DNA from 3 places in the Lactobacillus sp. B4026 genome. Region 3 is predicted to be linked to each of the others. Evidence: predicted binding sites of a transcription regulator. Region 3 holds the regulator's gene; each other region holds the start of a gene.
What was found. Region 3 encodes NrdR, which represses ribonucleotide reductase genes. Its sites were predicted from a motif close to ACACNATATATNGTGT; they were not measured.
Positions count from the first base shown of each region.

Region 1: a site for NrdR is predicted at 5,148-5,163, ahead of J3U69_RS08665 (deoxynucleoside kinase). Genes of this name have one in related genera too.
Region 2: a site for NrdR is predicted at 1,827-1,842, ahead of nrdJ (ribonucleoside-triphosphate reductase, adenosylcobalamin-dependent). Genes of this name have one in related genera too.

Region 1 is NZ_JAFNPD010000010.1:74,904-85,160, reverse strand. It holds gene J3U69_RS08690 (ABC transporter ATP-binding protein/permease) at 31-2,376, shown strand; gene J3U69_RS08685 (glucosamine-6-phosphate deaminase) at 2,544-3,269, shown strand; gene amaP (alkaline shock response membrane anchor protein AmaP) at 3,428-3,982, shown strand; gene J3U69_RS08675 (DUF2273 domain-containing protein) at 3,994-4,176, shown strand; gene J3U69_RS08670 (Asp23/Gls24 family envelope stress response protein) at 4,193-4,717, shown strand; gene J3U69_RS08665 (deoxynucleoside kinase) at 5,205-5,855, shown strand; gene J3U69_RS08660 (deoxynucleoside kinase) at 5,868-6,554, shown strand; gene J3U69_RS08655 (amino acid ABC transporter permease) at 6,781-7,422, shown strand; gene J3U69_RS08650 (amino acid ABC transporter ATP-binding protein) at 7,438-8,103, shown strand; gene J3U69_RS08645 (amino acid ABC transporter substrate-binding protein) at 8,093-8,941, shown strand; gene J3U69_RS08640 (Cof-type HAD-IIB family hydrolase) at 8,945-9,739, opposite strand; gene J3U69_RS08635 (NCS2 family permease) at 9,969-10,257, shown strand, end outside.
Region 2 is NZ_JAFNPD010000012.1:4,311-14,567, reverse strand. It holds gene nrdJ (ribonucleoside-triphosphate reductase, adenosylcobalamin-dependent) at 1-1,755, opposite strand, end outside; gene J3U69_RS09165 (YjjG family noncanonical pyrimidine nucleotidase) at 2,391-3,092, shown strand; gene J3U69_RS09160 (aldo/keto reductase) at 3,166-4,029, shown strand; gene proC (pyrroline-5-carboxylate reductase) at 4,056-4,820, shown strand; partial or broken gene J3U69_RS10440 (hypothetical protein) at 5,065-5,118, opposite strand; gene treR (trehalose operon repressor) at 5,282-6,010, shown strand; gene treC (alpha,alpha-phosphotrehalase) at 6,024-7,691, shown strand; gene J3U69_RS09140 (D-2-hydroxyacid dehydrogenase) at 7,839-8,849, opposite strand; gene J3U69_RS09135 (exodeoxyribonuclease III) at 9,225-10,052, shown strand; gene J3U69_RS09130 (DUF3427 domain-containing protein) at 10,141-10,257, shown strand, end outside.
Region 3 is NZ_JAFNPD010000009.1:4,147-14,403, reverse strand. It holds gene murC (UDP-N-acetylmuramate--L-alanine ligase) at 1-204, shown strand, start outside; gene J3U69_RS07855 (SLAP domain-containing protein) at 527-1,798, shown strand; gene polA (DNA polymerase I) at 2,008-4,683, shown strand; gene mutM (bifunctional DNA-formamidopyrimidine glycosylase/DNA-(apurinic or apyrimidinic site) lyase) at 4,697-5,527, shown strand; gene coaE (dephospho-CoA kinase) at 5,524-6,141, shown strand; gene nrdR (transcriptional regulator NrdR) at 6,128-6,595, shown strand; gene J3U69_RS07830 (DnaD domain protein) at 6,598-7,947, shown strand; gene dnaI (primosomal protein DnaI) at 7,956-8,849, shown strand; gene thrS (threonine--tRNA ligase) at 9,236-10,257, shown strand, end outside.

The DNA.
Region 1 (10,257 bases), on a different contig from region 3:
AAATAATCAAAAGGAAAAGGAAAACAGCAAATGCTTCAATTAAAGAACTTACGCAAGTCTTATCATGTTGGCGACTCTGTGACGCATGCTTTGGATGATGTGTCCATTTCATTTCGAAACCAGGAATTTGTGGCAATACTTGGTCCTAGTGGATCGGGTAAAACGACGATGCTAAACGTTATTGGTGGCCTTGACCGCTATGACAGTGGCGACTTGATTATTAATGGCAAATCAACTAAAAATTTTAAGGAAACCGATTGGGACGCATATCGTAACAATTCCGTCGGCTTTGTTTTTCAGAATTATAATTTAATTTCACACTTATCAATTATCGCAAATGTTGAGTTGGGAATGAACCTATCTGGCGTTCCTGCATCTGAAAGACGCAAACGTGCGATTGACGCCTTAACAGAAGTTGGATTAAAAGATCACATCTCAAAAAATCCTAACCAGTTATCTGGTGGTCAAATGCAGCGGGTCGCAATTGCACGTGCACTTGCCAACGATCCTGATATTCTTTTGTGTGACGAGCCCACCGGTGCTTTAGATACTGAAACCTCCGTGCAAATCATGAAGCTAATCAAAAAATTGTCGAAAGACCGACTTGTTGTCATGGTTACTCACAATTCTGACCTAGCTAAAGAGTATGCTTCGCGAATCGTTAATTTTCAAGATGGCAAAATTCTAAATGACTCCAATCCATTTACACCTGACAATGAGAAAGATACGTTTAATTTAAAACGGACAAAAATGTCTTATTGGAATGCTATCAAACTAAGCTTTACCAATATCATGACTAAAAAAGGGCGAACTACTTTAACTGCGTTTGCCTCTAGTATTGGAATTATCTCAATTGCTATCGTCTTGGCGCTGTCCAATGGTTTTCAAAAACAAATTGATACCACAATGAGCAAGGCTTTGGCCAAGTATCCGGTAACGATTACGAAGACTGCAACTGATCTTAATAGTATTAGAGATCGTGACACTGCTAACAAAAATGTTAAAAATCGGGGTTATATTACCGCTAAACAGGACAGACTACAAAAATCTTCCCATGAAAACAAAATTACGCGCGAATACATTAATTATGTGAAAAAAATCAACCCCAAATATGCCAATAATATTTCTTATCAAGTTGGCGTCAGCCTTAATCTAATTGGTAATAATAATGGGCAGATCAAACCCGTTCAGTTTTCACCCCTTCCAGCTGGAACAGCTGCTTCACAAGCATACGAACAGATGCAATCCCAAGCTGCTAGTGTATCCTTTATGGGATCATCAGTTTTCCCAACCTCGCTTGATCAAAGCAAAGGAAACTTCCTTAAAGATAACTACCAACTTCTTTCGGGTACATGGCCTAGCAAGGCAACCGATTTAGTTATGGTAGTGGATAATAAAAATTCGCTTAATCTTAATATCTTGAAGAATCTTGGCATTAAAATTAAGTCCGGTGAAAAACTAGACTATCACAAGCTAATCGGCAAGGAATTCAAGGTAGTTTCTAACAATAATTATTATCAGGAATTGCCAACTGGCATGTTTGTTCCTAAAAAGCCTGATAAGACAATGTATGATAATAGCAAAATCAAATTACGTCTTGTCAGCGTGATTCGACCAAAGAATGAAGATTCAATGGCCCTACTTTCTGAAGGTATTGTCTACAGCGATAAATTAGCTGTTAAAATTATTGATGAGAATCAAAACTCTGCTATCGTCAAAGCTCAAAAAAAGACTTCTCGCAACGTCATGACTGGGCAAAATATGAATGCCACTGTTAAGAAGCAAATGATGCAATCCATCGGGGGCTCTGCTCTTCCTGCAGGGATTATGATCTACCCTAATGATTTTGATTCTAAAGACAAGGTTTTAGATTACCTTGATAAGTGGAATAAGGGTAAAAAGAAGAAAGATCAGATTCTGTACACTGATATGTCGAGCGCGGTTACTTCCATGACTGGTGGTTTACTCAGCGGAATTACAACTGTGCTAGTCGCCTTTGCAGCAATTTCGCTTGTAACTTCGATGATTATGATTGGTATTTTAACTTACACATCAGTACTAGAACGAACCAAAGAAATCGGTATTTTAAAGGCTCTTGGAGCAAGAAAGAAAGACATTACCCGTGTGTTTGATGCCGAAACATTTATCTTAGGAATTTTTTCAGGTGTATTAGGTATCGTCATTGCCCAATTGCTTATTTTCCCGATTAATAGCGTCTTATATTCTATGACCGATCTTGCAAATGTCGCACAACTTAATCCAGTTCACGCGCTAATCTTAATAGTTATTTCTACTATTTTAACCGTACTAGGTGGACACTTACCTGCACGAATGGCAGCTAAGAAAGACGCAGCGATTGCTTTAAGAAGTGAATAAAATCGTTAAAAACAATTATTATGTTACATGTGAAACATGCTTCCATAATAATTGTTTTTTGTTTGCCAAAAATTTTTGAATAAAAGTTATGTTTCTTTTTTTAGCTAGTTGACAGATTGGTATATGCCAATTTATAATTAGCATTAAGATATTTTGGAGGCATAATTATGAAAATCATCGTTACAGATAGTAAAGAAAATGGCAGCACTGAAGGTTTCAAGCTTTTTGAAAAAAGCATTAACAATGGTGCTAAGGTAATCGGCTTAGCAACTGGCTCTACCCCAGTAGGTCTATATCAAGAATGGACTGAAAGCAATCTTGATAACTCTGATTTGATCAGTATTAACCTTGACGAATATGTTGGCTTAACTTCTGACAATGATCAAAGCTATCACTACTTCATGCAAAAAAACTTGTTTGCAAAGAAGCCTTTTAAAAAGTCATACATTCCTGATGGAATAAAAGCAATTAATGATCCACAAGGTGCATCTGATGATTACAACCAAATTATCGCTGAAAATCCAATCGACATTCAGCTTCTAGGTTTAGGTCAAAACGGTCATATTGCTTTTAACGAACCAGGAACACCTTTTGATTCGGTAACTCATGAAGTTAAATTGACTGAAAATACCATTCAAGCCAATTCACGTTTCTTCAGTAAGATTGAAGATGTGCCAAAATCTGCAATTTGTATGGGTATTGCAAATATCATGGCAGCAAAAGAGATTGTCATTATGGCCTTTGGTGAAAACAAAGCGGATGCTGTTAAGAAGATGGTTGAAGGCCCTGTAACCGAAGATGTACCTGCTTCAATTTTGCAAAAACATGATAATGTAACACTTATTGTCGATAATGCTGCTGCAAGTAAGCTTAGTGCTAGTGCAAAGAATTAGATAATAAAATAACAAAGATAGAAAAAAGATGCATTAATGCATCTTTTTTTGTGTCCTAAAACAGTAAATCCTAAGCAGATATAAATCGGTGCATATCGCTAGGCTAACAAAATAATCCGTATTATGATTAAGTTGAATCATGAGAGGATGGTGATAAGTTGAAGCGAAGTAAAAAGTGGTTACTGGTAGTGTTAATGATTTTATTATTACCCTTGCCAATTTACTTTCTATGGGAAACTAGTGGTTTTTGGCAAAAGTATTTAAAGATTAAACTACCCAGTATGGGGACACTAAATCCAGTACTAGAATGGTATTTAATCGTTGTCAGCGCTGTTGTCCTTTTAGTTTTAATTATTAGTTTATTAGTTGTCCTATTTTGGCCTGTTCAAAGGTACTTTATTTTGATTCACAAGCATGACGGACAAGTCAAAGTTACTAGCAAAGCAATTAATGGCTACGTCATGAATTCATTGGCAGATTTGCCTTTTATTAATAAAGTCAAGGTTGATTCAAAACTCACTAATCATAAGATCAACATCAAAATTAGTGGTAATCTTGGGCGCGGTGAAAATGTTAGTGCCCTTCTCGAAAATTACTTAGAAGAGTTAAAGAACAACCTTAACCGGTTATTGGGAATTGAACAGAAGCCAAAGATCAAAATCAAATTTGTTAATTATCAAAACCCCGATAAACCAGAGACGCGCGTTCAATAAAGGAGGCTGAAATGAACGAAATTTTACAAAAACACCTCCCAGAAATATGCGGTGCTGTAATCGGCTTGTTACTAGCATTTTGTTTTTTGGGACTAGGATTTTTTAAAACTATTTTTGTAGTCGTAATGTTAGTAGTTGGTTTTTTAGTCGGACACTATTGGCCCCTGCTGAAAAGTCTTGTAAGTAAACAATAATTGAAAGGAACTTAATATGGTACAAAATAATAATCAAAATAGTGCAAACAACTCAAGCAGCTCAAAGCAAGAAATTAAGGGCGACTTAAAGTATGACGAAAAAGTCATTCAAAAGATTATTGGTATTGCCCTCTCCGATGTTAAAGGCTTATTGGATGTTAACGGCGGCTTTTTCTCAAACTTAGCTGACAAGATTGTTAACAACGATGATGTTACCAATGGTGTTAATGTTGAAGTTGGTAAAAAGCAAGTAGCAGTTGATATCGAAATTATTGCTGAATACGGTGTTGAAATTCCTAAACTTTATGATGAAATCAGACAAAAGATTTACGACAAGGTTAAGGAAATGACGGGCTTAGACACGGTTGAAGTTAATGTCACCGTTGTTGATATTAAGACTAAAGAAGAACACGAAAAAGATTCAGTCAGTCTGCAAGATCGGATTACCGGTGCAACACAAGATGCCAAGGATAAGATTGGCGAACAAAAAGATAAGGTTGAAGACAAAGTCGAAGATAAAAAAGAAGACCGCGTTAAATAATCACCCTTTAGCAGGATAAGTTTTAAAAAGTGAAGTAGTACACTTAAATGCTACGTCACTTTTTTGGTTTCACGTGAAACGAAGTACTTTTTATCAAAGCAAAATAGCGCAAAAGTCGTCTAATTAGCTGAATTTTTTATGTAGCAATAACTAAATCTACCGCCATTAACAACTAAGATAACCTCTTAAATTTTATACCAGTTATTGCATAAAAATATTGCCAGTTTATTACTGTTTAAAAACAAAATAATATACCAAAAATTGACGACAGTTTTTTTAGCACTGCTCAGTTACTTGGTTTCACGTGAAACAATAACTATTGATCTAAATATTGAAAAATATTTGGTTGTACTCAGTAATTTTTTTAACTATTTTATACAAAATCACTTGACTTTTTAGTGGCAATTTCAATTAACTTTTTACTTGTATGCCACTATATCTCGTATTAAACTAGATAAGAATCTATATATTGTATTTAAGAAAGAACGTGATTCAAGTTATTGTTTTAAGCGGGCCAATTGGAGCCGGTAAATCCAGTTTAACCAGTATTTTAGCCGAACATTTAGGTACTCAGGCCTTTTATGAAGGAGTTGATAATAATCCAGTTCTTCCTTTATATTACAAGGACATGAAGCGGTACACTTTTTTACTTAATATCTACTTGCTCAACCATCGGTTAGCTCAAATTAATCAGGCAGTCAGAGAAAAAAATAGCGTTTCCGATCGTTCAATTTATGAAGATGCACTCTTTTTCCAGATGAACGCTGAAAGTAAGGTTGCCGACCCTACTGAATTTAAAATTTATGACAGTCTGCTTGAAAATATGATGGAGGATACTCCTGGAAATCCAAGCAAAAAGCCTGACTTATTAATTTACATTCGCGTATCTTTAGACACAATGTTAAAACGCATTGAAAAACGTGGCCGTTCTTATGAGCAAATCAGTACTGATCCTAGTCTGAAAGATTACTACGCACGTTTGATTCGCTACTATGAACCATGGTATGAAAACTATGATGCATCTGCCAAAATAGCAATTGACGGTGATCGGTATGATTTCATCGGCAACGAAGACGCTAAAAAAGAAGTTTTGAACCAGATTGATAATAAATTGCGTAAAATCGGCAATTTGAAATAAAGAAGGAACGTGATGACAGTTATTGTTTTAAGTGGCCCAATTGGAGCCGGTAAATCCAGTCTAACCAGTATTTTAGCTAAATATTTAGGAACTAAGCCTTTCTATGAAAGTGTTGACGACAATCCTGTCTTGCCACTTTTTTATGCTGACCCTAAGAAATATGCATTTTTACTGCAAGTCTTTTTCCTAAATACACGCTTTCGTAGTATCAAAGATGCGCTAACCGATGATAACAATGTGCTTGATCGTTCCATCTATGAAGATGCACTCTTTTTCCAAATGAACGCAGACATTGGCCGCGCAACTACTGAAGAAGTTGACACCTATTATGAGCTTTTGAATAATATGATGGATGAGCTAAAGCATATGCCAAAGAAAAATCCTGACTTGCTTGTTCACATTAATGTTTCTTATGATACAATGCTCAAACGAATTCAAAAGCGTGGCCGACCGTACGAACAGCTCAGTTATGACGCAACGCTTGAGGATTATTACAAACGGCTCTTACGTTATTACAAGCCATGGTACGAAAACTATGACTACTCGCCAAAAATGGAAATAAATGGCGATGAACTTGACTTTATGACGGATGAGCACGCTCGCGAAGTTGTTTTAGAGCAAATTGTTGCTAAATTAAAGGAAATGGGCAAGTTGCCTGAATCGTGGGATAAGTCAACGAAAATTGAAATTGATGCCTAAAGATCTAATCGCTTTTCTACTTAAAAGTTAGAGAAGCGATTTTTTTTGCCATTTTGCAATGATAGTGCTTAATTAAGCGATATCATTTAAAAAGTCTACAGTCATATGCTTTATCAGAAAAAAACTGTGGTATGCTTGTTCTATGTAACTTTTTCAGGTAATTTTAATTTCACCTAGAATTCAACTAACTCAGCTGAGTTGTACGGCTGCTACAAAGGAGAACACAATGAACTATATTATCTCAATCATGCCTTCTCTATTTTCTGGCGCAAAAATGACGCTAATCCTCTTTATATGGACACTCGTTATCTCTATTCCTCTTGGCATCATTGTCAGCTTAGGCTTAGTCTCACACTTTAAACCATTACGCCTAGTCTTGAAATTTTATATATGGATTATGCGGGGAACGCCGCTGTTATTACAATTAATTTTTATTTTTTACGGTTTGCCAATTATTGGTATCATTTTTCAGAGATATAATGCTGCCCTTTTTGCATTTGTTTTAAACTATACCGCGTATTTTGCCGAAATTTTTCGGGGTGGTTTTCAATCTGTTCCAGCTGGGCAATATGAAAGTGCGCACGTATTGCAATTAACATACTGGCAGACTCTGCGACATATTATTATTCCGCAAGTAAGCAAAATTGTAATCCCGTCAATTGGTAACGAGGTGATTAACCTGGTAAAAGATACCTCGTTAGTATACGTTATCGGCCTAGGCGAACTGTTACGAGCTGGGAATGTGGCAACTGCACGTGACGTAACCCTTGTTCCATTGGTCTTAGTAGGCATAATTTACTTATTAATGACAGGAATTGCTTCATTTGTATTGAAAAAGATTGAACATAATTACTCTAAATGGAAATAGAGAAAAGGAACTATCATGCTTGAATTAAGAGATATTACCAAAAAATTTGGTTCCCGTGTCATCCTGAACAAATTAAACTTGACTATTCCAGACGGACAGATTTTAGCAATTGTTGGCCATTCCGGTGCAGGAAAAACAACATTACTGCGCTGCTTAAGCGGTCTTGAAAAAATTGACTCCGGTCACTTCTTCTGGAATAAGCATGAATTTGATCCAGCGGTTCCTAATCAAAAGAGTCAAATTATTGGTGTCGTCTTTCAAGATTACGAATTATTTCCTAATTTGACCGTTAAAGACAACATTACTTTGGCACCTATATTAGTCCGCAAAGAAGACCGTAAATTAGCAGAGCAAAAAGCACAAAAATTGTTGGAGCAGCTTGACCTGATCGGTAAAGATTCACTTTACCCCTACCAACTTTCAGGCGGTCAGCAGCAACGGGTTGCTATTGCCCGCGCTCTTGCAATGGCTCCAAGGATTTTATGCTATGACGAACCAACATCTGCTCTAGACCCTGCTTTACGTACAAAAGTCGGCGAAATAATCCTTCAGTTAAAACAAGATCATGGTATGACTCAGATCATTGTTACTCATGACATGGATTTTGCCAATCAAGTTGCTGATCGTATTTTTACAGTCAAGGCTTTGGATAACGGAGAAGGCTATGAAAATGAAGACTAAACGATTTCCAGCCCTCATAATTCTAGTTTTAGCACTAGTAATGTTATCTGGGTGCAGTGGCATTTCTTTAAATAAACGAGCTAACACGGTCGATAATTGGTCTCATATTAAGCAACGAGGCTATGTTATTGTCGGTGTTGACGATACATTTGTGCCAATGGATTTCCAACAAAAAAACGGTCGGTTAACGGGTTATGACGTCGATTTAGCAAATGCTGTCTTTAAGTTATACGGCTTAAAGGTCAGTTTTCAAACAATTGACTGGTCAATGAATACAACTGAGCTGCGCAACGGTACAATTGATTTAATTTGGAATGGTTTTAGTAAAACACCGGCAAGAAAGAAAAAAGTAAGGTTTAGCAAAACCTATTTATATAGTAGTCAAGTTTTAGTTGCATTACGCCGGAATAAAATCTTTAAGCCAGCTGATATGAAACAACAAACACTCGGAGTGCAATCCGGATCATCTGGTTACAACGATGTCATGAATTATCCCCGTGTTTTTATTAACAGAATTAAAGGACACGATCCAATTCTCTACGATTCCTTCACCAATGCCTTTATTGATCTAAATGCTGGTCGTATTCAAGGTCTATTAATAGATAGCACCTACGCAAATTATTATATTTCACACGAGAAAAAACCAGAATTATTTTCTGAAGTCGACAGTCCTTTTCCCAAAGAAGAATTTGCAGTTGGAATGCGGAAAAGCGATACAACTTTATGCCGAAAAGTCAATGCAGGTCTAGAAGAGCTCGCACGAAATGGTACTTTAGACCGAATCAACCATAAATGGTTTGGCAACAAAGCACAATCACCTTTATTAAAAGCAAAGTGATAACTATTCTAACTGATCAAGCACTTCTGCTATCCCATCATGATTATTATCAGATGTTACATCAGTAAAATGGCGTTTTAAGTCCGCAGGTGCGTTCCCCATTATGATTGGGTGACCAACAGCTTTTAGCATTGGCTCATCATTATAATTATCGCCAAAAGCCCAGCAATTTTTTAAATCAACATTGAACTCCTTGGCTAGTATTTTAACGCCCTCACCTTTAGAAACGTCTTTAACCATTATTTCTAATAAATTAGGTGCAGATTTCACTATTACAAGCTCTGGATACTTACTGCTTAACTCCTTTTGTTCTTCAGTCAGCTGTTCAGGATTTCCTAGTAACAGCACTTTATGAACACCTTTAAGCTCTTGAATTTGCGTAATTGAGCTTGTTTTAGCTTTGACCTTCACGATTTGTTCTTCTTGCTTTATTAAATCACTATTATTTCCTGGGGAATAATACCAATCATAGCCACTATATACACTCCACGTAGTTTGATTTTGCTTTTCTTCGACATAAGTGCAGATTTCTGCTGCCTGCTTTGCTGTCATATATTTCGAACATAATGGCCGTCCCATTTCGTCTAATACGAGTGCACCATTATAAGCAATCATTGGGCAAGTTTTCATAATTTGTCCCGCTGCTGTCATAATTGCTTGGGGCATTCTAGCCGATACCGGTATAAAAACATTGCCATTAATAATTTGTCGCCGGATTGCTTCTTTAGTTTTTGCAGTTACCTCTAATTTAGAATTGATTAATGTTCCATCAATATCTGAAAATAGCAGTTTTGCCATATTTTTTGCCTCTTTATAATTTAGCTGACTTAGTTACCTTAACTAATTTTACCGGTATTTGAATTACTGGGTCAATCTATGCCAAAGCTAAATCTGTTCGAAAATCTTTCCTATATTGTCATTTTTGCTTACTATAATTCGCATTTGCAATTATCTACTCGCGTGCTACACTATAATAGTTGTTAGTTTATAATAAAAACACGAACATTATTTTTGTAGGAGAGATTAGATGAATTTTATCAAGAGCTATTTTCAGCTCGACAAATACAAGACTAGTGTCAAGGTGGAATTTCTAGCCGGTTTGACTACTTTTATCAGTATGTCATACATCTTATTTGTTAATCCTAGTGTCCTAGGAGCTAGTGGGATGGACAAAGGAGCAGTTTTCACTGCGACTGCGTTAGCAAGTGCATTGGGGACAGCCTTAATGGGAATAGTTGCCAATTATCCAATTGGTGAGGCTCCCGCTCTCGGAATCAATGCTTTCTTTGCCTATACAGTTTGTATCGGGATGCATG
Region 2 (10,257 bases), on a different contig from region 3:
GGAAGCTTGGAAACGAATTCGCTGAATTAAATAGCCAGCATAGTGGAAGTGCATTCCTTCAGATGCACCTGCAAGTTTAGCTACAGTTCCTGATGGCTTAACAGTAGTATGCTTAATTGATGGCTCGCAGTGCAGCGCCTTGCTATACTCATTGTCTGCATCAACAACGGCTTGATATGCAGAAGTAACCATTTTGATTCCTTTAGGATCGTAGATCGGCACCTTGATTTTTTCACCAGTTTCTTGATCGACCTCATCCTTAAAGCCAGTGACAACCCGGTGGCCTAGATCATTTAAGAGCCAATCTTGAATTCCTGACATGGAAACACCGATACGCCGGTTTTTATAAATAATCTGGCGAGAAATCTCCCAGTCGTAGGCACTAAAGGTTACGCGCTTGGTGTAGCGTGCGGCGAGCTTGAAGACATCTTGAAGATTCCAGCCTTGTTTTTCAGCGATATAAGGGAAAACTTCAAATAGGTTGCATGGCTCGCCATTTCCAAGCGAGATCTCACCACACGGATTGGTTCCCTCAACTTCGCCATCAATGTCTTTTTGATAGCCATCAATTATACGGCCGTAATTACGCGATAAATCAAGGTTAACAATTCCCGGCTCACCGTTTTCCCGAATACCATTGGCGATAGGCTCATAATCATTAAATTCAGCGTCGATTGCGACACTATTATTAGAAGCCCAGCGATGATGATAGAGCTTATCTTTATCCTGTTTCATTGTGATGAAGTCTTGGTCATCATTTGAACCAAGTGCCAATTCTGCTGATCTTCTGACATTGCCAGCAACAACGGTTTTACCGATTAAATTGCAGATATCGGTGCCATCAACGGAAGTTAGGTGACCGCCAACGCGATCGTTAATAATTTGGTTAATTTCAAAAACCATTTCTACTAGTGGCATTGGTCCTGAAGCTGTTCCGCCAAAACCATGAATCTTGGCACCATAAGGCCGAATATCACTGATATCCAAAACTAGCTTTTGCTTGTTTTCAGGATTGGTTTGGTTAAAGTGCATATCAATTAGGCGTGCATTAGCCAAAACCCAGCCTTCGCGAGTATCGGGCAGCTTATAGTAAACATAATCGGTAGCGCCGCCGTTTTGCTCTTCCCAAGTTGCTTTGTCAGTTGCACCTAACTTAACTGAGTCTTGGTAAGAAGCACTCTTCTTATCAATTACAACAGTTAAATCAACTTTTTGATCAACTGGTGGAATTTTGGCAATATTTTCTTTTACGACAGAAAAACCAACACCGCCGCCTTTCATAAGCTGATCAAAAACAAAAGAAAAAGGCATTGAAACAGCTTGTTCATCCTTAGATAAGTACGAAGGAACAATATGACTGTCACCGTATTTTTGCGGTCGAATTGCGATAAACCAGCAATTGTTTAGTGAGTCACCGTTGCGTTTTTGGTAATCAGTTCCAGAAACCCAGAGATTACGTCCAGATGGAGTGGCGGCAAGCCCATAAACTAGCCGGTACAATTCACGGGCCTCATTGGTTAATTCAGTAATGACTTCCTCAGAAGGTGAGTCTGCAAGCCGTGGGTCAAGGTTAATATTTCCTTCAACCACACGTTTGACGGTTTCGTCCCACTCTTCGGACCGGTTTTCTTGTGGAAGCCACCGGGCATAAGTCCGCTTGTAGGTGACCCAGCCTAATTCGCCCCAGTGAGGTGAAATATTTTGTTTCACTTGATCAATATAAGCCTGATCTAAGCTTATTGTTGTGTTTTTCATGTGTAAAATAGCTCCTAAAAACTAACAATTGTTTCACACATACATTATGTATGGCTACAGAAAGAACTATACCACAATATCTTGTATTTGATAGTCGATATGCTACACTAAAACACGAACAAAAAACTCTAACTAAAGTGGGAGTAAGATTCGGCGGAAATAAAAAAATCATATAGGAATAACTGTACACAAAAAGCACGACAAGTATAAGATATTACTTATCGTGCTTAGCTAATCTTTAGTGGATTTTTATTTAAGAACCTAATTTAAGAACCTAATAGTGCAAAGGCAATAAAAATTATAGCTCCTAGTATGATTAACGGAACTAACAGGTGAATGAAAAAAACAAATACAAAACCGCAAGCCAGCAAGAAAAATAGGATTTTGAGCGTCCCGATCCCTAGCTTAACAAAAGCCCATATTAGAAAAATAATCAATAAAAGAGTAAGCATGTTTAATTATTCCTCCAAGTCATAGTTTTAGGGCATTATATGCGTCATTATTAAGATAAAGTAGTCTTTTGCCTAAATTTAAGAAAAAGATAATTTTCTCATTATAAATAAAATACTGGTATAATAATTTTCCATGTTAGTATGTGTTATTTCCTAGGAAATAACTAGAAAGGATGAAGTTACTTGTACTTCAAACAGATTATATTTGATGTTGATGATACATTGATTGATTTTGCCGATACGGAGAATTTTGCTCTTCATAGCCTTTTTAATGCACATCAATGGGAACTTACGGATGAAATCCAGCGGCAATATCATGCGTATAATCAGGGGCTTTGGCGTCAGCTAGAAAATGGCGCTCTTACTTATCAAGAATTAAGTGAAATGGTTTTTCATAATTTTCTGAAAGATACTTTTAATATTGAAGTTAATGGTCTCGCTGTCATGGATGAATATCGTTCTTATTTTTCTCGTGCGTATAAGCTTTTACCGGGTGTCGAGGACACTTTGCGTTTTGCTCAGAAACAAAATCTGGAATTAACAATTTTGACTAATGGCGAGACTTTTATGCAGAGACATCGCCTTGAACTGGCTGGAATTAAAGATTATTTTGATTTAATCGTTACTTCTGAAGAGGCTGGCTATTCTAAGCCAGATAGTCGCATTTTTGATTATTTCTTTGCTCGGACCAAGTTTGGCCCAGAAGATACGGTCTTCTTTGGTGATGGACTGCAGTCTGATATCTTAGGCGCGGAGAATTATGGTTTTAGCAGTATTTGGTATAATCATCGTCATCGGAAAAATAACATGAATTTGCATCCGCTGTTTGAAGTAACAACTTATCCACAATTTGTAAAACTTCTTAAAAACAATTTCCAAAAGTAGTCGAAATCTGTTAATGTATTAATGATATCAATATTTAATTTGCTAAAATATAACGAATCGAGAGGTGAAAATAATGACTGTTGATATTCATTCTATGTCTGACACCTACCAATTAAATAACGGAGTTAAGATTCCAGCTATTGGACTAGGTACATGGCAAACGCCAGACGGCGATATTGCAAAAAATGCTGTCAAAGACGCTATTAATTTGGGCTATCGACTAATTGATACTGCCGCAGCTTATGGTAATGAAGTAAGTATTGGTAAAGGAATTAGAGAAAGCGGTGTTAACCGTTATGACTTATTTATTACGACTAAGCTGTGGAATGATATGCATGGCTACAAGAAGACCAATGAAGCAATTGATAAAAGCTTAGAAAAGTTAGATGTAGATTATATTGATCTGTATTTAATCCATTGGCCTAATCCTGTCGGTATTCGCGACCACTGGGCAGAATTAAATGCAGAAAGTTGGCGTGCAATGGAGGAAGCTCAGATTGCTGGGAAAATTCGTGCAATTGGTGTATCAAACTTTAGGCGAGAACACCTCGATGAAATACTAAAAACGGCATCTCTTCGTCCGGCGGTTAATCAAATTTATCTTAATCCAAGCGACATGCAAGAAGATGTAACTTCATATAATGAAGAATTGGGAATTCTTAATGAAGCTTATAGTCCTTTAGGACGAGGCGGCTTATTTAACAATGAGACTGTTGTCGAAGTTGCTAAGCATTATGATAAGACTCCTGCACAAATTTTGTTGCGCTGGTCATTGCAGCATCAATTTGTACCTTTGCCTAAGTCTGTCCACCGTGACCGAATGAAAGAAAACGCCGCTATTTTCGATTTCGCAATTAGTGAAGAAGATATGCAAGCTTTAGATCATTTACATGGTGTAGCAGAAATGGCTACTGATCCAGATAATACTGATTTTTAATAAGATAAATTTTAAGGTGATAAATGATGAAAGTAGGATTTATTGGAACTGGCAAAATTGGTAAGGCAATTATTTTGGGCTTATTACAAGGTAAGACGGCTAGTCAAGATATTTATGTTTTTGACGGTGGTCACCGGTCAGCACAAAAGGTTGCAGCTGAACTGAATTTGCACCTAGTAGATGACTATGCTGCTTTTAACGACTGCCAGGCAGTGATTGTGGCTGTCGGTGGCTCAGTTATAACATCAATTTTTCATGAACTTGGGCAAAAGTATCATGGTATCATTTTGTCAACTGGTGGTGGTGATCTTACTACAATCAACCAGGAATTACCGGATGATTCTTCTTTTGTCAAAATTGTTCCTAATACGCCAGTTCAAATTGGTGAGGGAATCACAGCGATGAGCTTTGTTCCCGGAGAAAAGAAGCAGGTAATTAACACTGTTAAAGCTCTGTTTGAGCAAATGGGCAGTGTTTATGTCGTTCCTGCGGATTTATTAGGAATTTATGGGACTGTTGCAGGTTGCACACCAGCATATGTTAATATGATGATTGAGGCCCTAAGCGACGCTGCTGTCCAAAATGGCGTTAAGCGGGCTGAATCTTACCAAATTGTGGAACAGATGCTGGTAGGCACTGCGAAACTTGCATTATCTAGCAAGAAATTGCCTGAGGAATTAAAGGATGAAGTAACTACTCCAGGTGGATCCACCATAAGAGGTGTAGTTAAATTGGAACAGGAAGGTTTCAGAAATGCCTTAATTCAGGCAGTTAATGCTTCAGCTAATTAAAAAATAAAAGTATTTGGAAAAAGACTGTTTGTAATTAAAACTACAACAATATTTATAAGCAAAAAACTGATAAATCAGCTAGATTTATCAGTTTTTTTATTTACTATTATGTATGTGTTGCTCTTAAAAATTAGTTTTCAATTCGCGAAAAAGCTGAAGAAAATGTTTCTAAATCACGATTTACGATTAGTTCTTGCGGAAAATCAATTTCTTCTAGCATTTTTAGCGCCTCAGTAAAGTTACCAATATTACTGGCAAAATGTGCATCAGAACTAACGGTAACTCTTACGCCGTATTTTTTACAAAGCTCCTTTAATTAAAATGCTTGTACTTGTACATACATGTTGTCAATCAGCTAGAAAAGATAGATATTTCGGGGCTAATAAATAATAATTAATTTAATTTCGCTCTTGTACAGACATCATTGGATATAATAGAATAAAAGTGAAAGGATTTAAAAAATGACAGATTCAAAAGCAACCTTAATTGCCCAAGATATTGCAGAAAAAATCCGGCATAAGCAATTTAAAGTAGGTAGTTTCCTTCCAAGTGAAAACCAGTTGACTAAGCTATACGGCACTTCACGCGAAACTGTGAGAAAGGCATTAGAGCAACTTAATTCTTTAGGAATGATTCAAAAAATTCAGGGAAAAGGCTCAATGGTGTTAGATTTAGGCAGGTATTCGTTTCCTATTTCTGGCATTGAAAGCTTTGCTGAGCTTAATAAATCATTGGGAATGAACGCTGAAACCAAAGTTTTAAATTTGACTAAAACCAAAATGCTACCTGGTCTATTTGCAGAGAAATTTCCCCAAGAAAAGCAAAATGAGGGAATATATCTTGAGCGGCTGCGTTTACTAGCAAATGAACCGGCTGTTTTGGACTGTGATTTTTTATTTACACCCCCAATTGCTGAATTACCGCTATCGGCAGCCCAAAATTCAATTTATCAATATCTTGAAAACGATTTGGGGTTAGAAGTTTCTTATGCCACTAAGACAATTACGGTTGAAAAGGCAACTGAAAATCTTCGGCGAAAGCTAGCACTTGAAAATGATATGGTTGTTTTAGTAGCAAGTCGCAGCTTTTTAAGCGATACAACGCCGTTTCAATTGACCCTGTCCTTTCACAACCCAGCAAAATTCAAATTCGTTGATTTTGCACGCAGGCAGAATATTAAGCCGCAATAATTAGGAGAAAAGTATGACCGCTCTGGGAAAAAAAGTAATTTATCAGATCTATCCTAAGTCTTTCTATGATTCAAATAATGACGGAATTGGTGACCTTCGGGGCATTATTGCTAAGATTGATTACATTAAAAAATTAAATGTTGATATGATTTGGTTTAACCCCTTTTTTGTGTCACCACAAAATGATAATGGCTATGATGTAGCGGACTATTACAAGATTGATCCGCTATTTGGTACCATGGCCGACTTTGAAGAACTAGTTGCTAAGCTAAAAGAAATTAACGTTGGCATTATGCTGGATATGGTACTTAATCATTGCTCAACTTCTAATGAATGGTTTCAAAAGGCACTGGCAGGTGATAAAAAATATCAAGACTATTTTTATTTGCGTAAAGCCAAAAAAGATGGCAGCTTGCCAACTAATTGGCAAAGTAAATTCGGGGGCCCGGCTTGGAGCAAGTTTGGTCAAACGGATTATTATTATCTTCATCTTTATGATCCGAGCCAAGCTGACTTAGATTGGCATAATCCAGAAGTGAGAAAAGAAGTTGCCAAAGTAGTTAATTTTTGGCGAGGAAAAGGTGTGCAAGGATTCCGCTTTGATGTCATTAATGTCACCGGAAAAGCAGAAACGCTCGTTGATTCGACCAATCCGGTTGAAGAAAAAGCTTTATATACTGATACGCCAGTGGTTCATCAATATCTCAAAGAATTAAATCGAGCTAGCTTTGGCCAAGATCAAAATAGTGTTACTGTTGGCGAAATGTCATCGACAACTATTGAGAATTCAATTGAGTATACGAAACCAAGCGAGCATGAGTTATCGATGGTTTTTAATTTTCATCATTTAAAGGTCGATTATCAAAATGGCCAGAAATGGACAAAAGAACCATTTGACTTTATGCAATTAAAGCAAATTTTCACTTCGTGGCAGGAAAAAATGGACGAAGGAGGAGGCTGGAACGCACTCTTTTGGAATAATCATGACCAGCCAATGGCCATTAACCGGTTCGGGGCAACGGGCAAGTACCGTGTGAAATCTGCTGAGATGCTCGCTGCAGCCCTACATTTAATGCGTGGAACGCCATTTATTTATATGGGTGAAGAAATTGGGGCGGTCAACCCAACTTATTCGTCAATGAAAGACTATGTCGATATTGAGAGTATTAATGCATTTACCGAATTAAAAAAGGCCGGAATGAGTGAGCAAGAAGCCTTTGAGATTGTTAAAACAAAATCTCGCGATAATTCGCGGACACCAATGCATTGGACTAATAATCAGTATGCAGGCTTTAGCAAGCATAAGCCGTGGCTAATGCCAACAGGTCAAGCTGAAATTAACGTTGCACAAGAATTGAAAGATGGTGAAATCTTCAATTTTTACCAAAAGCTGATCCAATTGCGTAAGAGTGAGGAGTTAATTTCGGACGGACATATCAAAATGTTTTTAAACAATGATCCACAAGTTTTTGCTTATGTCCGTTATTTACAGCACCAGTCGCAAAAGATTGTTGTGTTCAGTAACTTTTATGGTAAAAAACATGAAGTGGAGCTGCCAGACGGCTTGAAAAATCAGCAAGTCGAAATTTTGCTTAGTAATTATGCCAAGACTAGCTCTACTTTAGGGGAGAAAATTAGTCTTCGACCATATGAAACTTTAACCGTTAAACTGGCAAAGTGATTTTTAGCATAATAAAAAGACGCCTAGATTTTTAAGTAAATTCTAGACGTCTTTTTTAAGTAAAAGAGGTATCAAGTAAGTAAATTGCTACCTTTTTTTAAAGTCAAATCATTAAATGTGTTTAAGAAGGGAAATAAGTTTATGAAATTAAAATTCTTTATCTAAATCAACTGGAGTATCAGGCTTTTCACCATTGATTAACTTCAAGTTGTTGTCAAATGAATTGATAACCATGTTACGAACAGCATGTGTTGTGTAGAAAGCTGTGTGTGGAGTTACCAAAACGTTTGGACGAGCAATTAAATCTGCTAAACGCTTATCAGGCAATTCTTTGTTGCTGAAATCTTCGTTGAAGATACCAACTTCACCTTCGTAAGTATCCATTACAAAGCCGAAGATTTTACCTGAATCAAGACCACGAACAATAGCATCAGTGTCAACAAGTGGACCACGTGATACGTTAACGATAACTACGTCGTCTTTCATCTTCTTGATTGAGTCGTCATTGATCATGTGGATGTTTTCAGGAACATCAGGTACGTGAAGTGAAATGACATCAGATTGAGCATAAAGTTCGTCTAAAGTATCAACGTAGTAGCCCTTCTTCTTAAGAATAGGGTTTTGGAAGATATCATAAGCGATAACCTTAGCGCCAAAGCCTTCCATAATTCTCATAAATACTTGACCAATGTGACCAGTACCGATAACACCAACAGTTTGGTCACGAACTTCACGACCAATTGTAGGTGCCCAACGGAAGTCGTGCTTGGCAAGTTTTTCATCCATTGCCTTGTCTTGACGTAAAACTCTTGCAGCTTGAATAGCAGCGTGTTCAGCAATAGCATCTGGTGAGTAAACTGGTACGTTAGTTAACTTGAAGCCAAGTTCTTTAGCTTTCTTCAAGTCAATGTTGTCAATACCAACGTTACGAATTGACCAGTTGTGAATACCAAGCTTGTCTAAAGCTTCAATGGTATCTGCCTTATAGTCTAATTGTTGGTAAGTTACAACACCATCAGCACCGTTAGCTAATTCAGCAGTTTCTGGAGTCAAAAGTTGATCAGTGTAATCAACTTCGACATCTGGATGAGCGTCTTTCCACTCGTGGACATATGGCTCTTCGTCTTTACGAATCGCATAAGCATAAATTTTAGTCATAAAATCTAACCTCCATAAATCGTTATTACTATCTCTTGTGCTATTATACACTTGTACTAGACGAATTAAAAATACAAAATTGTGAAATGGATCATTTTGAAAAAACGCTCAGTTTGTAACAACCGCTTACATTTGCAGAGTACCAGTTAATCAAGAAAGAAAAATAATTTATTGGATTTTTACCTAAAGTCGTGAAATTTGTAACAATTTTATAATTACTTAAATATTTTTAAATGTGCTTAAAATGATTTTTGGGGTTAGGCTGCTGGCAGAATTATGTTCTGTTTACTAAAAATTGCCAAATTAAGTTAATGAAGTTGTGAGTCCGTTTTAAAAAACTATATAATGTATAAGATGGATACAAAGGAGAAAAATATGATCTTAATTTCGTGGAATATTGATTCACTGAATGCTGCGTTAACGGGGACTTCTTCTAGGGCTGTAGAAACACGGAAAGTTTTAGAAAAAATCCATGAGCAAAACGCGGATATTATTGCAATTCAAGAAACTAAACTTCGGTCAACAGGACCAACAAAAAAGCATTTAGAAGTGTTAACAAATGAGTTTCCGGAATATGAAATTGTATGGCGTTCGTCAGAAGAGCCCGCTCGTAAAGGCTATGCTGGTACGATGTACTTATATAAAAAGGATTTAGAGCCGACGGTTACTTTTCCTGAAATTGGCGCACCAGAACCAATGGACCAGGAAGGCAGAATCATTACGCTAGAATTTCCCGCTTATTTTGTTACACAAGTTTACACGCCTAATTCAGGAAACGGGTTGAAACGTCTAAGTGAACGACAAGTTTGGGATGAAAAATACATCGCTTATTTGAAGCAGCTGGATAAACAAAAACCGGTGCTAGCTTGTGGCGATTATAACTGTGCTCATGAAGAAATTGACCTGAAGCACCCCGAAACAAATCATCACTCTGCTGGTTTTACTGATGAAGAGCGTGAAGATTTTACCCAACTTCTTAATGCCGGTTTTACTGACTCTTTTAGAAAAATCAATGGTGACGTTGAAGGCGTTTATTCTTGGTGGGCGCAAAGAGTTAGAACGGCTAAGGCGAATAACTCAGGCTGGAGAATCGATTATTGGATTACAAGCAATCGAATTGCCGATAAGGTGACTCGCTCAGAAATGATGGATACTGGTGTACGTGCAGACCACTGTCCAATATTGTTAGATATTGACTTGTAAATAAAATTTGAGAGAAATCCTAATGACTGGATTTCTTTTTCTTTATATTATAGATAGAAAAATAAGAAATTTAGAGGCATAAAAATCAATGAATGAACCACTGCAAGATGCCATACTTAATGGTCTCTATGATCAATCATACCCTGGCCATGAGCTTCTCAGTCCTAAATTGTTGCAGAATAATCAAAACGACAACATTTGGTTA
Region 3 (10,257 bases):
GCATACATTACGCCGATATATGCCTCCGCTCGTGAAGCAAGTGGAGATATTTCCAGTAATGATTTAGTTGCTAACATCCCTGGGTCCGAAGTTATTAATCTAGATAATATTGCTGACTTAGCCCAAAACCAAGATAGTGTTATTGTCTTTATGGGTGCAGGCGATATTCAGAAATATGAAGATGCTTTAGAAAAGCTGCTGTAATTGTATCTAAAATTTTGTTAATAGTTTAAGTGGAGTTTATGTTTAATTAACGTAAACTCTATTTTTCTTGTTTATTGTTGTCATAACAAAGTTGCTGGCTGGGCATAGCTTTAAAATACCGTCCCTCAGTCTGTTATTTAAGTTGTTATAACTTTATGTTCCGTCAATCTAGTAATGTTTATTTAAATAGTTTAGTCAAAATATGGTTTCGATTTCTAGTCATATACTTTATTCGCTTTTAATTTTATGTGAGTTTTTTCTTTATTAATTTCGATTTTGTTATAAAATTAATACTAAAATCTAAAACAGGTAGAGGTATTATATGAAATTAAAGCAAAAAGCAGCAATTGGTTCAGTAGTCAGTATGTTTGCTCTTGGCTTGGTAGCTAATTTAAGTTTGGGTGCCCAGCCAATCGAGGCAACCGAAGAAACTAATGAAATAACACTAGCACATAACGCCTATGTTTATAATAAACACGGTAAGCGTTTAAGCAAGTTTCAAGGAAGCAAGCAAAAGGCGCATTTAAAAAAGGGCTTAAGTGTACCTTTCGTCGGTAAAATCGAACCGATTGAGCATAATGACAAACAGTTTTATCTTTTAAATGATGATAATTATCATCAATCATGGTTGCCTTACCATAAAATTGGTGGAGAATACTTTTACAGCTTGGGTTCAGGCGGCTTTGTTAAGGCAGTAAATGTTGGTCAAGTTAACAATAAGCCACTTTATACTCATGAGGCAAAGGTCAAAATCTCTAAAAAGGTAAAACCTTATACAGCAGGAATTGGTAAAGATAAGACGGTTATCAAGCCCGGAAAAACTTATCGAGTAGACAGTATTGCTGCATTAACGACCGATTCTAAGCCTGTAGTTAATTACAGAATTAGCGGAACGATCGAAGCTTTTATTCCTAAGAAAGATTTGGCTGTAACCCCCCAGCAGAATTTGAAACTGTATACGCAAGCTACATATGTCGGCTTTTTAAAAACAGCTGGGACTTATGACATCACCGCAACAGCACTTCCGACTGAAAGTGCAAATTCGACTTTTAACACTGGTGACATGTATCCAGTTGAAAAACTTACTTATTTATGGAATTATAGTGAAAAGAAGGCTGAATTATTTTACCTGTTAAAAGATTCATGGGCTAAACCACGTTTTTATTCGCTAGCAAATTATCAGCCAGCAGCTACGCCAAGTTTAACTTATGTTAAGGTTGAGGGAACAAATTACATTTCAGGCCCATACTTGAAACCAAATAACACTCCAGAACAAGCGCAAGCGGATGCTAAAATTGCTACTAAAGAAGATAAACAAAAATTACAGACTTTAGTTGATCAAGAGTTGATTACACCATACCAAAAAGACAATAATTTTACCCTTTGTGGTTTTAGATTTGGTTATGCGTTGCAATTAGCACAAAATACCTTAAAATCTGAAAAGGCCACAATTGCCGAGGTAAAAGAAGCGACTGCAATTTTGCAAAAAGCTCATAGTAACGTGTTGAATTGCACACCAAAACAAGAAAAAGGCGATCAGTTGTTAGGAACCAGTACGCCATATTTGTTAGAGCGTCAGAATTTTATTCAATAAATAGCGATTTAGAGCATTGAAATTAAGTTTTCAATGCTTTTTATTAGCCAAAAAAACGGGTTCTAAATTTAAAATTTGGCTTCTGAATTGAAGTTAATTGGCTAAAATGTATAGCAAATCTGAAGAAAAACAGTATTATGCCAGAATGCCGTAAAAACTGGTAAAATGGTAGTTGAATTAATGACCAGTGATAATTGTGAGGAGATCTAATGGCTAATCAAAAATTACTTTTAATTGATGGTAATTCTGTTGCCTTTCGTGCGTTTTATGCACTTTATCGTCAACTTGAAAATTTCAGAAACCCTGAAGGATTGCATACAAATGCCATTTATACTTTTAAGAATATGCTTGATGTTGTTTTAAACAATGTTCAGCCAGATCATGTTTTAGTTGCTTTTGATGCGGGTAAAACTACTTTTAGAAATAAGATGTATGCTGATTACAAGGGTGGCAGACAAAAAACCCCAGGTGAACTTTCGGAGCAGCTACCATATGTGCAAGAACTATTGCACGATTTAGGCATCTCGACTTATGAATTAGAAAACTATGAAGCCGATGATATTATCGGAACCTTTGCAAAAATTGGTGAAAAAAATGGTTTTGATGTAACTGTCGTAACTGGGGATAAGGATTTAACGCAGCTTGCTTCTGAGCACACTACGGTGATGGTAACCAAGTCAGGTGTGATGAACCTTGAGTCCTATACGCCTGAACATATGAAGGAAGTTAATGGTGTTACCCCAACTGAATTTATTGATATGAAGGCCTTAATGGGGGATAACTCGGACAATTATCCGGGTGTCACCAAAGTAGGACCAAAGAAAGCATCGCAGTTAATTCAAGAATATGGTTCAGTTGAAAACTTATATGATCATATTGATGACATGAAAGCATCAAAGCTAAAAGAAAATTTGCTTAATGATAAGGATAAAGCCTTGTTAGGTAAAAAATTGGCTACGATCAACTGTGATACGCCAGTAACCATTGGAATTGATGATATTAAAAGACGTCCAGTTGATTACCAAAAGTTGCGGCGTTTTTACGAGAAAATGAATTTCCGCAAGTTTTTGAGTGAATTAACTCCTGACGGTGATTCTAGTAAAAATGAGACATCCCAAGATTCGCATGTCAAAATGGAATACACCGAGTTAACCAAGGACAACTTGGCTAAAATTACGGTTAATGAAGGCGATGAGGTCATTTTTTACTTAGGGATGCTGGGACCAAATTATCATTTGGCCGAGTTCGTCGGTTTTGCCTTTAAGATTAGCAAACAGATTTTTCTAAGTCGCGACGTAACGCTATTACAGGATGCCAAGCTAAAACAGATTTTAGAAGATAAGAAAATTAGCAAAGATGTTTTTGACCTTAAGCGGACAACTGTGGGGCTCAATCGTTTAGGAATCCACGCACATGGGATTGAATATGATATGCTGCTAGCTTCTTATTTGATTAATAATGAAAATAATTCGGATGACATGGCCGAAGTCTGCCGGATGTATGGGAATGACACTGTCAGAAGTGATCTTGACGTTTATGGCAAAGGAAAAAGTGAAAAGATTCCTACTGATGACGATGTGCTGTATAATCATTTAGCCACCAAAGTCGAAGCAATTGAAACCTTGAAAGAAACGCTGCTTGCCAAACTAAAAGAGCATGAACAAGATGATTTGTTTGCAAGTATCGAAATTCCAGTAGCACGCGTTTTAGCGATTATGGAAATAAATGGAATCAAGGTTCAGGCTGATACTTTAACTGAGCTGCAAGATGAATTTGCTGTTGAACTTAAAAAGATGGAAAAGCAGATTTATGATGAGGCTGGTGAAGAATTTAATATTAATTCGCCGAAACAACTTGGTCATATTCTGTTTGAAAAAATGGGCCTCAAGCCAATTAAAAAGACTAAAACCGGTTATTCAACATCAGTTGATGTCTTGAACCAGTTAAAAGATGAAAATCCAATTATCGGGCAAATCCTTTCTTACCGGCAAATTGCTAAAATTCAGTCAACTTATGTTAATGGCCTGCTAGATGTTATTCAAAAAGATGGTCGAGTTCATACACGGTATCTGCAAACTCTAACGGCAACTGGACGCCTATCTTCGGTTGATCCTAATTTACAAAACATTCCGACGAGAACAGAAGAAGGTAAGCAAATTCGAAAGGCTTTTGTTCCAAGTGACCCTGATGGCTATATCTTTTCTTGTGATTATTCTCAAATTGAATTGCGTGTTTTAGCTCAAGTTTCTGGTGATGAACAAATGCAAGAAGCATTTAGGACCGGCTACGATATTCACGCTCATACCGCAATGAAAATATTCCACTTGAAGTCAACCGATGATGTTACGCCATTAATGCGGCGCCGAGCAAAGGCAGTCAATTTTGGTATTGTCTATGGCATTTCGGATTATGGCTTATCGAAAAATCTGAATATTAGTAGAAAACAAGCCAAAGAATTTATCGATAATTATTTTGAGCAATACCCGCAAATTAGAGAATATATGGATAAGGCCGTTAAATTTGCTCGCGAAAAAGGTTACGCAGAAACAATTATGCATAGAAGACGGTACTTGCCTGATATTCATGCAAAGAATTATAATGTGCGGTCTTTTGCGGAAAGAACTGCAATTAACTCACCAATTCAGGGTTCCGCTGCTGATATTATTAAAATTGCGATGATCAATATGCAGAAGAAATTGAATGATTTACACCTTAAGACTAAAATGGTGGTTCAGGTTCATGATGAGTTGATTTTTGATGTGCCAAAAGATGAGATAGAAACAATTAAAAAGATTGTCCCAGAGGTAATGCAGTCTGCCGTTACTCTTGATATTCCGCTAGTCGCTGATTCAGGGTACGGTCATAATTGGTTTGATGCAAAATAAGGAGTAATAATAAATGCCAGAAATGCCGGAAGTAGAAACGGTTCGCCGTACTCTTCTCCCCTTAATTAAAGGAAAAACGATTAAAGAAATCACGCTGTGGTATCCCAAAATTATTGCTAGTGATCCAACAGAATTCGTTCAAAAGCTTACGGGTCAAGAAGTAGTGGCAATTGACCGGTATGCAAAGTATTTATTGATTCGGCTGACGAATGACTTAACTGTAGTTTCCCATTTACGCATGGAAGGAAAGTATCGTCTAGTTGACGTGGCTGCACCGAAAGATAAACATGATCACGTGCAGTTTGCTTTTACTGATAATACAGCCTTGCGTTATAATGATGTCCGCAAATTTGGCCGAATGCAATTAGTTAAAACTGGAACAGAAAAAAGAACAACAGGAATTAGTAAACTGGGCTTTGAACCTAATTCTCATAAATTCACGGTTGCTTATTTTGCAAATTGTCTTAAGCATAAAAAGAAAAATATTAAAAATACGCTTCTTGATCAATCTGTAGTTGCCGGTTTAGGCAATATTTATGTCGATGAAGTTTTATGGCTAACTAGAATTCATCCGTTAAGTATGGCCAATAAGATTCCACCTTCCAGAGTGAAACAATTGCATGACAATATTAATTCTTTGATCAAATTAGCTATTGCTGAGCGTGGGACAACCGTGCACACTTATCTGGATGCTAATGGTGAAACTGGCGGCTTTCAGAAAATGTTGCGGGTATACGGACATAAAGGTGAACCATGTGCAAGATGTGGAACCCCTCTTGAAAAAATTAAGGTAAATGGTCGTGGAACAACATATTGTCCTAAATGTCAGGTGAATTATCAATGACCATTGTCTTAGGTCTTACTGGGGGAATAGCTAGCGGTAAAAGTACAGCTGATAGCTTTTTTATTAAAAAGCATATTCCAGTAATTGATAGTGATTTAATTGCTCACCATATTTTAGATATAGGTGAAAAGGGCTACAATTTAGTAATTAATTATTTTGGCGATCAGTATTTAGCAGCAAACAAAACAATTGATCGCGCAAAGTTAGGTAAATTAGTTTTTAATTCACCTAAAGACTTAGCTAAATTAAATGAAATTACCCACCCGTTGATTTTTCAAGAAATCGAGACTAAAATTAGCCAACATAAACTGGAAAATGAGCCACTTATCATAGTAGATGCACCGTTATTATTTGAGTCAGGTGGTTTAAGCTATTGTGACCGTAGTTTGCTGATTGCTGTACCTGAAAAAATGCAAGTAAAACGCTTGATGGCGCGCAATCACATAACTGAAGCTGAAGCATTAAAGCGAATTAATAGTCAGATGCCTTTAGCGCAAAAGCAAAAATTAGCTGATTATGTTGTTACAAATACTGGTACAATAAAAGAACTAGAAGACAAATTAAACGAGCTGCTACTTAAATTAATAAAGGAGGACCAGTATGGAATGTCCTAATTGTCGGCAAAATGCCTCGCGCGTGATTGATTCTCGACCGAGTGATGAAAATCGTGCTATTAGAAGACGGCGTGAATGCGAAAACTGTGGTTATCGGTTTACTACTTTTGAGCGAATTGAAACAACACCATTATTGGTAATCAAAAATGACAATACCCGGGAACCTTTTAACCGAAAAAAGATTTTGCATGGTGTCATGGCAGCTGGTCAAAAGCGTCCAATTACAAGCTCGCAGTTCGAGCAATTGGTTGATCACGTTGAAAATAAGGTTAGACAGCAGGGAGTAAGTGAGATTTCTTCGAAGAAAATCGGTCAACTAGTGATGGATGAATTGGCTGAACTAGATGATGTTGCTTACATTCGCTTTGCTTCCATTTACCGTGAATTTAAAGATATGTCTAGTTTCATGAAAACAATGGAGGATATGATTGCTAAGCGAGAGAAGGGGAACTAGAAATGTTTGAGACCCCTAATCCCAAACAACCATTTTTTATTGCTAACCGAGTTGATATTTTCCCAGAAGATGTGCGGGTTCTGGTTAAACTTTATCAGCCGTTGATTGGTTCACTAGCATTTTCCTTATATTTTAGTTTAAATGAGGACTTTAATGCGCATGCAATGCTATCGGACTCAACGGGTATTTATGCTCTGCAAGAACAGCTTGACTGTGATGTTAAGCACTTATTTTCTGCTTTACATAAGCTCGAGGGCGTTGGCCTAGTTCAGACGCGTTTACTTAATAATGAAATCATGGGTCAAGTGCTTGTTTTTCGCTTAACCTGCATCCCTAGCAGCAGTGAATTTTTTTCAACGCCTCTTTTAGCAAGCTTACTTAAAGAAAAAGTTGGTATTTCTGCCTTTCAAAAATTAAGTAAGGATTTTGCTCGTGAAAGTAAGTCTAAGCAGAACCAAGTTAATGGTATGCAAAATGCTGATGATATCTCTGCTTCGTTTATGGAAGTTTTTCGTTTGCCTGAGCAAGAAGCAATTGAGCCTTCAGTTGATGTCAAATATGCCGCAAAAGAAAATAAAACAGACAATAATATCAAAGCTACTGTTAATGAACATGATACGGTTGACTGGAATTTCATTAAACAGCAATTTGAAATTTACCAGATTCCAGGAACGGAGATTGATCGTAATCGGGAAGCAATCCGCTCTGTAATGCGCACTTATGGGTTAACAGAACAAGAATTTATTGATGAGGCCCTAACAAGTATTCACGGTGATTATCACTTGGATATGGTGCAAATTAAACAAGCGATTGCTAGTGGCATTCACGGCTCTCATACTAGGGCTCGAATTAAGCAAGAGACTAAGAAATATAATGATGATCAACCGATAAATGCTAAATTGAGTAAAAATGAGCAGCAAGTATTGCAACTAGCTAAAAGTAAATCACCAGCTCAATTTTTGTACCAGTTGAAGACTGATCGGCATGATTATGTTGATGCTAGTGAATATAAAGTACTTGATAGTTTATATAATGAAAAGGGAATCCCAGCTGATTTGCTTAATATCTTAACTTATGCCTGCTTAAAAAGTGCACCGAATATTTCATACCGCTTGGCTAATCGGATTTTACATGATTGGCTTCAACATGGTGTTAAAGATGGGGCCCAAGCAATTGAATATATGCAAAAAAGGGAGCAAAATAAGGTTAAGTACCCCCGTTATGTGCAAAATAAACGCGTTGAAAAAGGTACTGATTGGAGTAAGAAAAAATCTAGTGTTAAGTCTGATGTTTCTTCAGCTGACTTAAAAGACTTTTTCAAAAAATTTGAAGATCAAAATGGCATGAAGTAGGTGAAAAAATGAAGTCAATCAATAATTTTTTAGACAAGAAAAAAGCCGACCATCTTGATGTAGCTAAGATTCGGGCCGAGATTCTATCCGAGCCAAAAATTAAACAGTTTATTAGTGAAAATCAAGATAAAATCACCTCTGAAATGATTGATAAAAGCATGTCTGCTTTATTCGAATTTTACCTAGATCAGCAGAATAAAAAAGATCCAGTGACTAAGGGTTATCGGCCTAAATTAATCTTGAATACGAATGCAATTGATATCATTTATGCTCCTGAAAATAGCAAGTTGGAACATGATCGTGAACTTGCAGCTAAAAAGCACTTGAGCTTAATTAATTTGCCTAGCAGCTTGCATGATGTTCGTTTAAGTCAGGTGGAAATAACACCGCAGCGCCAGCAAGCAATGGCTGAGATTGGGCAATTTTTGGCAGCTTACTCACAGGATGCGCATCAAAAAGGCCTGTATTTATCCGGTAACTTTGGTGTCGGTAAAACATTTATCCTGGCTGGTTTAGCTAATTCTTTAGCGATGATGAATAAGTATGTCATTTTTATGCATGTTCCTAATTTTATTGCCAGCTTATCCAGTCACTTTAATGATAATAGTCTAATGACTGAAATTAACCGGATTGCAAACTGTGATGTATTAATTATGGATGATATTGGCGCTGAAAATTTAAGCCAGTGGTCACGCGATGAAGTTTTAGCTGTTATTTTGCAATCAAGAATGGATAATCAACTACCGACATTTTTCTCTTCCAACTTTTCAATGGATGATTTGGAAGAGCACTTCAAAGAAACCAAAAATGCCATTGATCCAATTAAGGCTGCCAGATTGATGGAACGAGTACGTACTTTGGCTAAAGAAGTCATTGTTTCTGGACCAAACAGGCGACGTTAAGATTATTTTGATTCTTGTTGAAAAAGGGACCTAGTGCGCGAGTTACAAGAGTGATTAGAGTTCTGATAAATTCTAGATCACACATTTTACTCACTTAATTTTAAAAATTTCTTGCAATTACTAATTAAGCATGTATAATAATATGCAATGAATGAACATGATAGGACTCAATTCAGAGAGTGGAACAGTATTCTGGAAGTTGCACAAATGAGTTTTACCCCAATCATTCAAACTTAAAAAGTAATTAAAATGGGTGAATTCCACTATCAATTCATATTAAGAGGGTTAGTCTGACTAACTGAATTTTGGGTGGAACCACGTTAAATGCGTCCCAGTGCAATTAAGTGCACTGGGACTTTTTTTTGTTTTTAATTTTGGAGGTATATATGGGTTTTTCAATTACTTTGCCAGATGGATCAAAGCGTGAATTTGACCAGGCAATTACAATCGGTGAATTAGCACACGGCATTTCAACTTCACTTGGTAAGGCGGCATTAGCCGGGAAAGTTGATGGCAAGCTGCAACCGGTTGACTTTGAACTTAACCAAGATGCCCAAGTGGCAATTATTACTGATAAAGATGAAGAAGGTTTAGCTGTTTTGCGTGCAACGGTGGCATTTGTATTTGAAGCTGTTGCTAAAAAGGCATATCCTGAACTTCATTTTGGAGAACATGCAGCTGATGATGATGGCTTTTTCGTTGATACTGACAAGGAAAACCAAATTAAAATCAGTGAACTGCCACAACTAGAAAATGCTGTCAAAAAGGCGGTTAAAGCTGGTGAAAAAATTGAATCAGTAATTTTACCAAAAGCAGAATTAGCTGACAGATATCAGGATGATCCGTTTAAATTAGAATTATTAAAAGAAGAAAATGAAGAAGTCCACGCATACAAGCTAGGCGACTTTGTTGATTTTGGTTTTGAAGCACTTTTGCCAAATACAGGTAAAATTAAGCAGTTTAAGTTACTATCTGTTGCCGGCGCATACTGGCAAGGTCAATCTTCTAACCCAATGCTTCAAAGAATCTCGGGAACTGCCTTCTTTAAAAAAGCAGATCTTGACGCGGACATTAAGCGCCGTGAAGAGATCAAAGAGCGTGATCACCGAACAATTGGCCGTGATTTAGACTTATTCTTTGTTGATCCTAAGGTTGGTGCTGGTCTTCCTTACTGGATGCCAAAGGGAGCAACAATTCGTCGCGTTGTTGAACGCTATATTATCGATAAGGAAGTCGCTGATGGTTACCAACATGTTTATACGCCAGTCTTAATGAATGTTGATGCGTATAAGACTTCGGGCCACTGGGCACATTACCGTGATGATATGTTTCCACCAATGGACATGGGTGACGGTGAAATGCTTGAACTTCGGCCAATGAACTGCCCATCACATATTCAAATTTACAA